One region of the Flavobacterium qiangtangense genome, then DNA from elsewhere that is predicted to be linked to it. Evidence: riboswitches for the same ligand, from Rfam matches in the RefSeq annotation. Region 1 holds a riboswitch; the other holds the start of a gene.
What was found. Region 1 has a riboswitch for S-adenosylmethionine ahead of ACFPVY_RS16455 (homocysteine S-methyltransferase family protein). Riboswitches for the same ligand answer to the same signal wherever they lie in the genome.

Region 1 (4,177 bases):
ATGTATTGCAAAATGTGGAGAAATTCTGCAGAGCGTACTATTGCCAAATTTTAAATTTTTTAAAATATATAGCAAAAAGCCTCTGCCGAAAAGCAGAGGTTTTTTTTTGAAAATGAATCAAGAATTAAAAATACCAGAATTGAAATTCTCTATTAACTAACTCAACCATTTCAATTCTCCTCCTCAAATTTTTTTTTGAGGAGGTTAAAAAAGATAAAAGATGAATACGATAATTATTATTTGCTGTAAAAAAATGATGTGGATTTATTGCCACCTCAAGCCCTATTGCCAAAAGATACCGACTTAATCTCTGTTTATATTCAAGTGTAAAGTCCTTTTGGTAAGCCAGCCAAAAGGACTTTTTTTTATCTCAATACTCAATACTAAAATCTCAATATTAATACCTCAATACGAAAATTATGAAAGCGATAAATGTTTTAGGATACTCAAGAAACAACGAACAATTCGTTGTAAAAACTCAAAATGCCGATGTCAGAATTAGCAATAATAATAGATTTCCAGAATTAGATGGTCCAAATCCGTTCGAATATATCCTTGCCGGATTTGCTGGATGCATAAACGCAGTCGGGCAAAACGTAGCCAAAGAATTAGGCTTGAACCTAAAATCACTCCAAGTAGAAATCACAGGAACCATCAACCAAGAAGAAAGAATCGGATTCAATAAAATTGAAATCGTCTTGAAACCAACAACAGATGCTTCCCTGAAAATCCTTCAAGCGTGGCTGAAATTAGTCCAGCAAAAAAGTCCAGTTTATGATAATTTAATCAATCCCACGCCAGTCGAGTTGATTTTATTTAAAGAATATAATTATGCTGCATAACGCATAAACTAAGAATTGTTTTGTTTGTTTTATTGTTTGTTTGTTGAAAAGACTGCTTTTGATCGCCAGTCAAAAGCAGTTCTTTTTTATTTAGGCAAAAGAAATTAGCCAAAGCTTTAATCGAATCCTTTTAAATAAAAATTAGTGAATTCGGGGCAAAACAAGAACATAAAAATCATTAAATCGGCGGCAAAAAAAATCTGAGTAAATCAGTGAAATCTGTGTTTAAAACTAAAAAATCATGTTAACAAAAAAAATAAATATCATCCTTTTCGGAATTGAAACCGTCGGAAGTTCTTTGATAAACCAAATACTTTCCAACCAAAATTCCTTCCTTTCAACTAAAAATATCGAAGTCAGACTTCCAATAATTACTAATTCCACAGTCGCTTTTTTCGAAAAGCCAACAGTTAAAAATTCGTGGGAAGCCAATTTCATCCAATTCTCAATTCCTTTCAAAGTCGAAGACATCATCAATTTTGTCCAAGAAAACGAACTTGAAAATTTGATTGCAATCGACACCACAGAAACCAACGATTTGCTTCTAGAATATTTCGAATTGCTTCAAAATGATTTCGATATCATCAGCATAAATCCAGCAATAGAAACACTTCCAGCAGACTTCAACGCGTCGGTAAACGCCAACGTAAAAAAATTCGGAAAAGATTTCTTCTTCATCAATCCAACAAAAAACCAAGCCATTTCTCAAACCATTTTAAACAAAATCATCGAAATCGCGGAAAAACCAGATTTGAAAATCGCCGTTTAATTGCCATAGAATTTCCAAAAAACAGTTGCAAAACCCAAACAAATTCCCTTACTTTGCAACGTTCATACACTTATTGACAGTTATCACGAAAGGCCGAGGGATTAGACCCGTTGAAGCCTTAGCAACCCTTTATCACTAAAGAAGGTGCTACATTCTACCAAATTTTTGGATAGATAACAACACGAAATACACTCTATTTCCTCACTTTCCTGACTACATATCGATATTTATAATTTTTTTTTAGAAGCAAATGGTCGTTGCTTTTTCAGCAATCTGTCATTGCGAGTTTACGAAGCAATCTTAAAACTCTGCATCAAGCTATCTAAGAAAAGGTATTGAACTTTTGGTTTCAACAGAACCATTGCGTAACAATTAGTACCGAAAAAAAAATGTCAGACATACACAAAGCCATCTCAGAAAGAATTCTCGTCCTCGACGGCGCGATGGGAACAATGCTCCAGCGATATAATTTCTCTGAAGAAGATTTCCGTGGCGAAAGATTCAAAGATTTTCCGCATCCGTTAAAAGGGAACAACGATTTATTGTCGTTGACTCAACCGCAAGCTATAAAAGACGTACACCGCCAATATTTTGAAGCCGGCGCAGACATCGTGGAAACCAACACCTTTTCAGGAACCACAATCGGAATGGCTGATTACCATCTCGAAGATTTGGTTTACGAATTAAATTACGAATCTGCAAAATTAGCCAAAGAAGTCGCTGACGAATTCACCGCAAAAAATCCAGACAAGCCAAGATTTGTAGCAGGTTCAATCGGACCAACAAACAGAACTGCAAGTATGTCTCCAGATGTAAACGATCCGGGTTACCGAGCCGTGACTTTTGATGATTTGCGAATTGCTTACAAACAGCAAGTTGAAGCTTTGATTGACGGCGGTTCTGATATTTTATTGGTAGAAACAATTTTCGATACATTAAATGCAAAAGCCGCACTTTTTGCTATCGAAGAAGTCAAAGAAGAAAGAAATTTAAATATCCCAATTATGGTTTCCGGAACAATTACCGATGCTTCCGGTAGAACGCTTTCGGGTCAAACCGTCGAAGCTTTTTTGATTTCCATTTCCCACATTCCGTTATTAAGCGTCGGATTTAATTGCGCTTTGGGAGCAGATCAGTTGAAACCTTATTTGCAACGACTTTCTCATAATACCTCATTTAATATTTCGGCGCATCCAAATGCAGGTTTGCCAAATGCCTTTGGGCAATACGACCAAACTCCAGAAGAAATGCAGGTTTTGATCAGAGAATATCTCGAAGATAATTTGATTAATATAATAGGAGGATGTTGTGGTACGAATCCAGAACACATTCGTCTGATTGCCGAAGTCGCAAAAGAATATTCACCAAGAATCGTAGAACCAGTTTAAAAACTGTAGCAAAAGAAGAACACAAAATGGCAGATGTCGATTGTAAAAAACATTTAAAATTATCAGGCCTTGAGCCTTTAATCATAACACCCGAAAGTATTTTCGTGAACGTCGGCGAGCGTACAAACGTGACCGGTTCTCGAAAATTCTTGCGTTTAATAAAAGAAGAAAATTACGAAGAAGCTTTAGATATCGCCAGAGCGCAAGTGGAAGGTGGCGCGCAAATCATCGACATTAATATGGACGAAGGAATGCTTGACGGCGTTCATGCAATGACCACTTTCTTGAATTTAATTGCTTCGGAACCAGATATTTCTCGAGTTCCTGTGATGATCGATAGTTCAAAATGGGAAATTATCGAAGCAGGTTTGAAAGTCGCCCAAGGTAAAAGCGTTGTCAATTCGATCAGTTTAAAAGAAGGCGAGGAAAACTTTATCCGTCAGGCAAAATTGATTAAAAAATATGGCGCCGCGGTAATAGTGATGGCGTTTGATGAAGTTGGTCAAGCAGATAATTATGACAGAAGAATTGAAATCTGCAAAAGATCGTATGACGTTTTGGTTGATCAAGTCGGATTTCCAGCGGAAGACATAATTTTTGACCCAAATATTTTTCCAGTAGCAACCGGAATGGAAGAACATCGCCAGAATGCAATAGATTTTTTCCGTGCCACAAAATGGATAAAAGAAAATCTTCCGTACGCAAGTATCAGCGGTGGCGTGAGCAATGTTTCGTTTTCTTTCCGTGGAAACGACAGGGTTCGTGAAGCGATGCACTCGGTTTTCTTATATCACGCTATCAATAACGGAATGACAATGGGAATCGTAAATCCAGAAATGCTGGAGATTTACGACCAAATTCCGAAAGATTTGTTAGAACACGTTGAAGATGTTTTGCTCGACAGAAGAGATGACGCAACCGAAAGATTGCTGACTTTTGCCGAAAATATCAAAGGCGATACCAAAGAAGTTACTGAAAAACAAGCTCAAGAATGGCGCTCATTTCCAATTCAAGAAAGATTGACGCACGCTTTAGTCAGAGGAATCGACGAATTTATCGAAATCGATATTGAAGAAGCGCGACAATTAGCCACAAAACCAATCGAAGTTATCGAAATCAATTTGATGACAGGAATGAACGTAGTCGGAGATTTATTTGGAAGTGGAAAAATGTTCTTG
Region 2 (4,177 bases), on a different contig from region 1:
CTTTTAAGAAATGAAAAAAGCTTTTGCACCATTCGTAAACGAAGATTCCAAAATCATAATTCTTGGAACAATGCCAGGGGAAAAGTCGTTGGAATTACAAGAATATTATGGAAACAAAGGAAATAGTTTTTGGAAATTACTTTTTACATTATTTGACCAACCTTTGCCCGAAACTTTTGCCGAAAAAAAGCAATTATTGATAGAAAATGACATCGCTCTTTGGGATGTTTTAGAATTCTGCGAAAGAACAGGAAGCCTTGACAGTAATATCAAAAACGAAGTGCCAAATGATTTTGAGAGCTTCCATAAAACGTACCCAAACATAAAACACGTCTTTTTCTCAAGTAAAAATGCGTCAAATTATTATGATAAATATATCGGAAGAAAATCAGATTTAAAATACACAATTCTTCCTTCGCCAAGCGGAGCGAACGCTTCCAAAAGTTTTTTACAGAAATTATCAGAATGGGAAGCAATTATAGAAGCATTAAAATAATTTTGTAATTTAGATTGCTCACAAAACACTTGAACCCATTACCCAAAACCCTAAACCCAAAAAAACATGTCCAACATAGACCTAATAATAGAAGAAAGACCACGTGATATCGGAGATTTTTTAGTCGGAAGACTTTTGCCGTTTCGCAAGAAAAGAATGGTCGGTCCGTTTATTTTCATTGATCACATGGGTCCGGCAAAAATGGGACCTGAACATTACATGGACGTTGGTCAGCATCCACACATTGGTTTGGCGACTTTGACTTTTTTATTGGAAGGCGAAATTATGCACAAAGACAGCCTTGGAACTGAACAAAAAATAGCTCCAGGTTCTGTAAATTGGATGATTGCTGGAAACGGCGTCACGCATACCGAAAGAACTCCTGCGACACTCAGAGATGGCTCGGAGCACGATGTTCACGGTTATCAAATTTGGGTTGCTTTGCCCAAAGAAAAAGAAGATATGCAGCCAGAATTCCATCATTTTGACAGAAATGATTTGCCAAGATGGAAAGATGGAACAACTGATTTTACATTAGTCGCAGGAAAAGGTTACGGAAAAGAATCGCCAGTTCCGGTTCATTCTGATTTGTTTATGGTTGAAATTAAAACTGAAGATGAATATCTTTTACATACTGAAGGTCAATTGTTTGGAGAAATCGGAATTTGTGTTGTAGAAGGAGCCATCCAAGCTTGTGAGCACCACGTTGAAAAAGGAAATATGCTGGTTTCGAAATTAGACGATGCTTGTTCAATGACCTTGATGCCAAATACGCACGTTATTCTTTTTGGCGGACAGCCGTTACCCGAAGAACGTTTTATTTATTGGAATTTTGTTTCTTCAAGCAATGAAAAACTAGAAGTTGCCAAAGAACGTTGGAGAAAAAAAGAGTTTCCAAAAGTTCCAGAAGATGACAGTTATGTAGTTATGCCAGAAATACATCGGTAGATTTTAACGAAAATTTAAAAAATGCTTTGTTGATAATTCAGCAAAGCATTTTTATTTTTATGAGAGTTACACTTTTATTTCGATTGTTATTGATTATTCATAAAAATCGCATTCTGATTAAATTAAATTCAATATAAAATCTATCTTTGCATCCGTTATCACGAATCTCATAAAGAGATAGCAACCTGCAGCAACAAGCAAGGTGCTAAAACGATAAGCCAAATCCTTTGGAAAAAATGTTGTTTTCACAATTTCTTTTCGGTTAGCTTTTCGTCGTGAGCTTTATTAATTTTTAAGCAAATCGATGATGAAACATCTTAAAATTCAAGGCAATGCATTCGCCTTAATTCCTTTTTTCGTTTTTATTTTTACCTTTTTGGGAGCCGGAATCCTTCTGAATGATTTTTATGCGTTGCCTTCGCCAATTGCTGTTGTTCTTGGGATTATCGTCGCCTTTGTCATTTTCAAACAATCCATAGAATCCAAAATCGATACTTTAATTGAAGGTTGTGGCAACAGCCAAATCATCACAATGTGTCTGATTTATTTATTTTCAGGTGCTTTTGCAACGGTAACGCAAGCAATGGGAGCCGTTGATTCCGTAGTGAATTTGGGAATAAATAATATTGACCCCGAATATTTTCCATTGGGAATTTTCTTAATCGCTTCGTTTTTATCAACAGCCACGGGAACTTCCGTAGGTTCAATCGTTGCTTTGGGACCAATCGCCATAAGTTTGGCCGATAAAAGTGGCGCGTCAATGCCGTTAATTGCCGGTTCATTATTGGGCGGTTCCATGCTTGGCGATAATCTTTCTATCATTTCTGACACAACAATCGCCGCAACGCAATCGCTTGGTTGTGAAATGCGTGACAAGTTTAAAGTCAATTTGTTTATCGCGCTTCCGGCGGCAATAATTACGATTTTATTGTTGGCTTATTTAGGATTTAATTCCGAAGTAAGTTCCGTCGTTATCGAAAAAGGCGACTATCAATTGCTGTCGATTCTTCCTTATATTTTGGTCATAATTCTCGCCGTAATTGGAGTGAACGTTTTTATGACTTTATTAATCGGAATTTTAATCGCTGGAATTATCGGCTTCTTCGGAAACGATTTTACACTTTTACAATTTACGCAGAAAATCTACGAAGGTTTTTTAAGCATGACCGATATTTTCTTGCTATCAATGTTAACAGGCGGTTTGGCAACTTTGGTTCAAACAGCAGGCGGAATTGATTATGTACTTTATAAAATAAAATCGAAAATAAAGAACAAAAAATCCGCTCAAATGGGAATCGGAACTTTGGTCGGAATTACAAATATGGCCATTGCGAACAACACCGTTTCCATCGTAATCACCGGAAAAATCGCTAAAGAAATCAGCGATGAATTTGAATTGAGTCCAAAGAAAGTCGCTACAATTTTAGACGTTTTCAGTTGTGTAATTCAAGGGCTTTTGCCTTATGGCGCACAAGTTTTGCTTATTTTAAGTTTTGCCAAAGGAAAATTACAGCTATTCGACTTAATTTCAAATGCTTGGTACAACTATATTTTGTTGGTTTTTATGATAATCGCAATTTACAGTTCGGCTTGGGACAAAAGGATAAATAAATTCGTGAAAGATTAAACGATACTCAATTTCATTGCAATTGAATTCTTATATTTGTCAACCTAACAAGAGCAAACTAAATTAAAATAGAATGAAATTATTAGAAGGAAAAACAGCGATTATCACAGGCGCAAGTCGCGGAATTGGGCGAGGAATCGCTGAAGTTTTTGCAAAACACGGAGCAAACGTGGCATTCACATACAGTTCATCAGCAGAAGCGGCTAAAGTTTTAGAAGACGAATTGACTGCCCTTGGCGTTCAAGCAAAAGGCTACCAGTCAAACGCGGCAGACTTCAACGAAGCGCAAAAATTAGTTGACGACGTAATCGCGACTTTCGGAAACATCGATATCTTGATCAATAATGCTGGTATCACAAAAGACAACCTTTTGATGCGTATTTCTGAAGAAGATTTCGACACGGTAATCAACGTAAACCTGAAATCGGTTTTCAATATGACCAAAGCCGTTCAAAAAACAATGCTGAAAAACCGAAAAGGTTCGATCATCAATATGAGTTCAGTTGTAGGAGTGAAAGGAAACGCCGGACAAACAAATTATGCAGCGTCAAAAGCTGGTGTTATTGGTTTTACAAAATCGGTAGCATTAGAATTAGGTTCAAGAAACATCCGTTGTAACGCCATCGCGCCAGGATTTATCGAGACAGAAATGACCGCAAAATTAAACGACGACGTAGTTCAAGGCTGGAGAGACGGAATTCCGTTGAAACGTGGCGGAACAACTGAAGACGTTGCGAACGCCTGTCTTTTCTTGGCTTCAGACATGAGCGCGTACATCACAGGACAAGTTATGAACGTGGACGGAGGAATGCTTACTTAATATTATATAGCAGAAAGCAGTTTTCAGTACGCAGTTTGACTGTAATCTGCAAACTAAAATCTGCCATTCTTTTTTGAAGCTTTTCCCGCTTTTCACTTCAATCTTTCATCAAAAAATTTTTTTTTCTAAGGCGTGAAAGGAGCTTCCGTTGGTCGCTCTTTCACGCTAAGAAAAAATAGATTTTTTTAATGAAAGGATTTCCGCTTCAATCGGGGCTATGACTTTGATTGTCAATATTGAGTACTCAAAATGATATTATGAAAAATAGTAAAGGAATTGGAATATG

Region 2: linked by a shared signal. The riboswitch ahead of ACFPVY_RS04530 (Na+/H+ antiporter NhaC family protein) and the one ahead of ACFPVY_RS16455 (homocysteine S-methyltransferase family protein) in region 1 are both predicted to bind S-adenosylmethionine.

What each region holds. Positions count from the first base shown of each region.
Region 1 is NZ_JBHSQB010000020.1:64,157-68,333, forward strand. Features, by position in the region: gene ACFPVY_RS16445 (OsmC family protein) at 420-842, shown strand; gene ACFPVY_RS16450 (hypothetical protein) at 1,084-1,611, shown strand; SAM riboswitch class I at 1,689-1,791, shown strand; gene ACFPVY_RS16455 (homocysteine S-methyltransferase family protein) at 2,001-2,999, shown strand; gene metH (methionine synthase) at 3,026-4,177, shown strand, end outside.
Region 2 is NZ_JBHSQB010000004.1:308,389-312,565, forward strand. Features, by position in the region: gene ACFPVY_RS04520 (DNA-deoxyinosine glycosylase) at 11-496, shown strand; gene ACFPVY_RS04525 (pirin family protein) at 563-1,444, shown strand; SAM-I-IV-variant riboswitch at 1,595-1,691, shown strand; gene ACFPVY_RS04530 (Na+/H+ antiporter NhaC family protein) at 1,749-3,071, shown strand; gene fabG (3-oxoacyl-[acyl-carrier-protein] reductase) at 3,145-3,891, shown strand; gene ACFPVY_RS04540 (hypothetical protein) at 4,149-4,177, shown strand, end outside.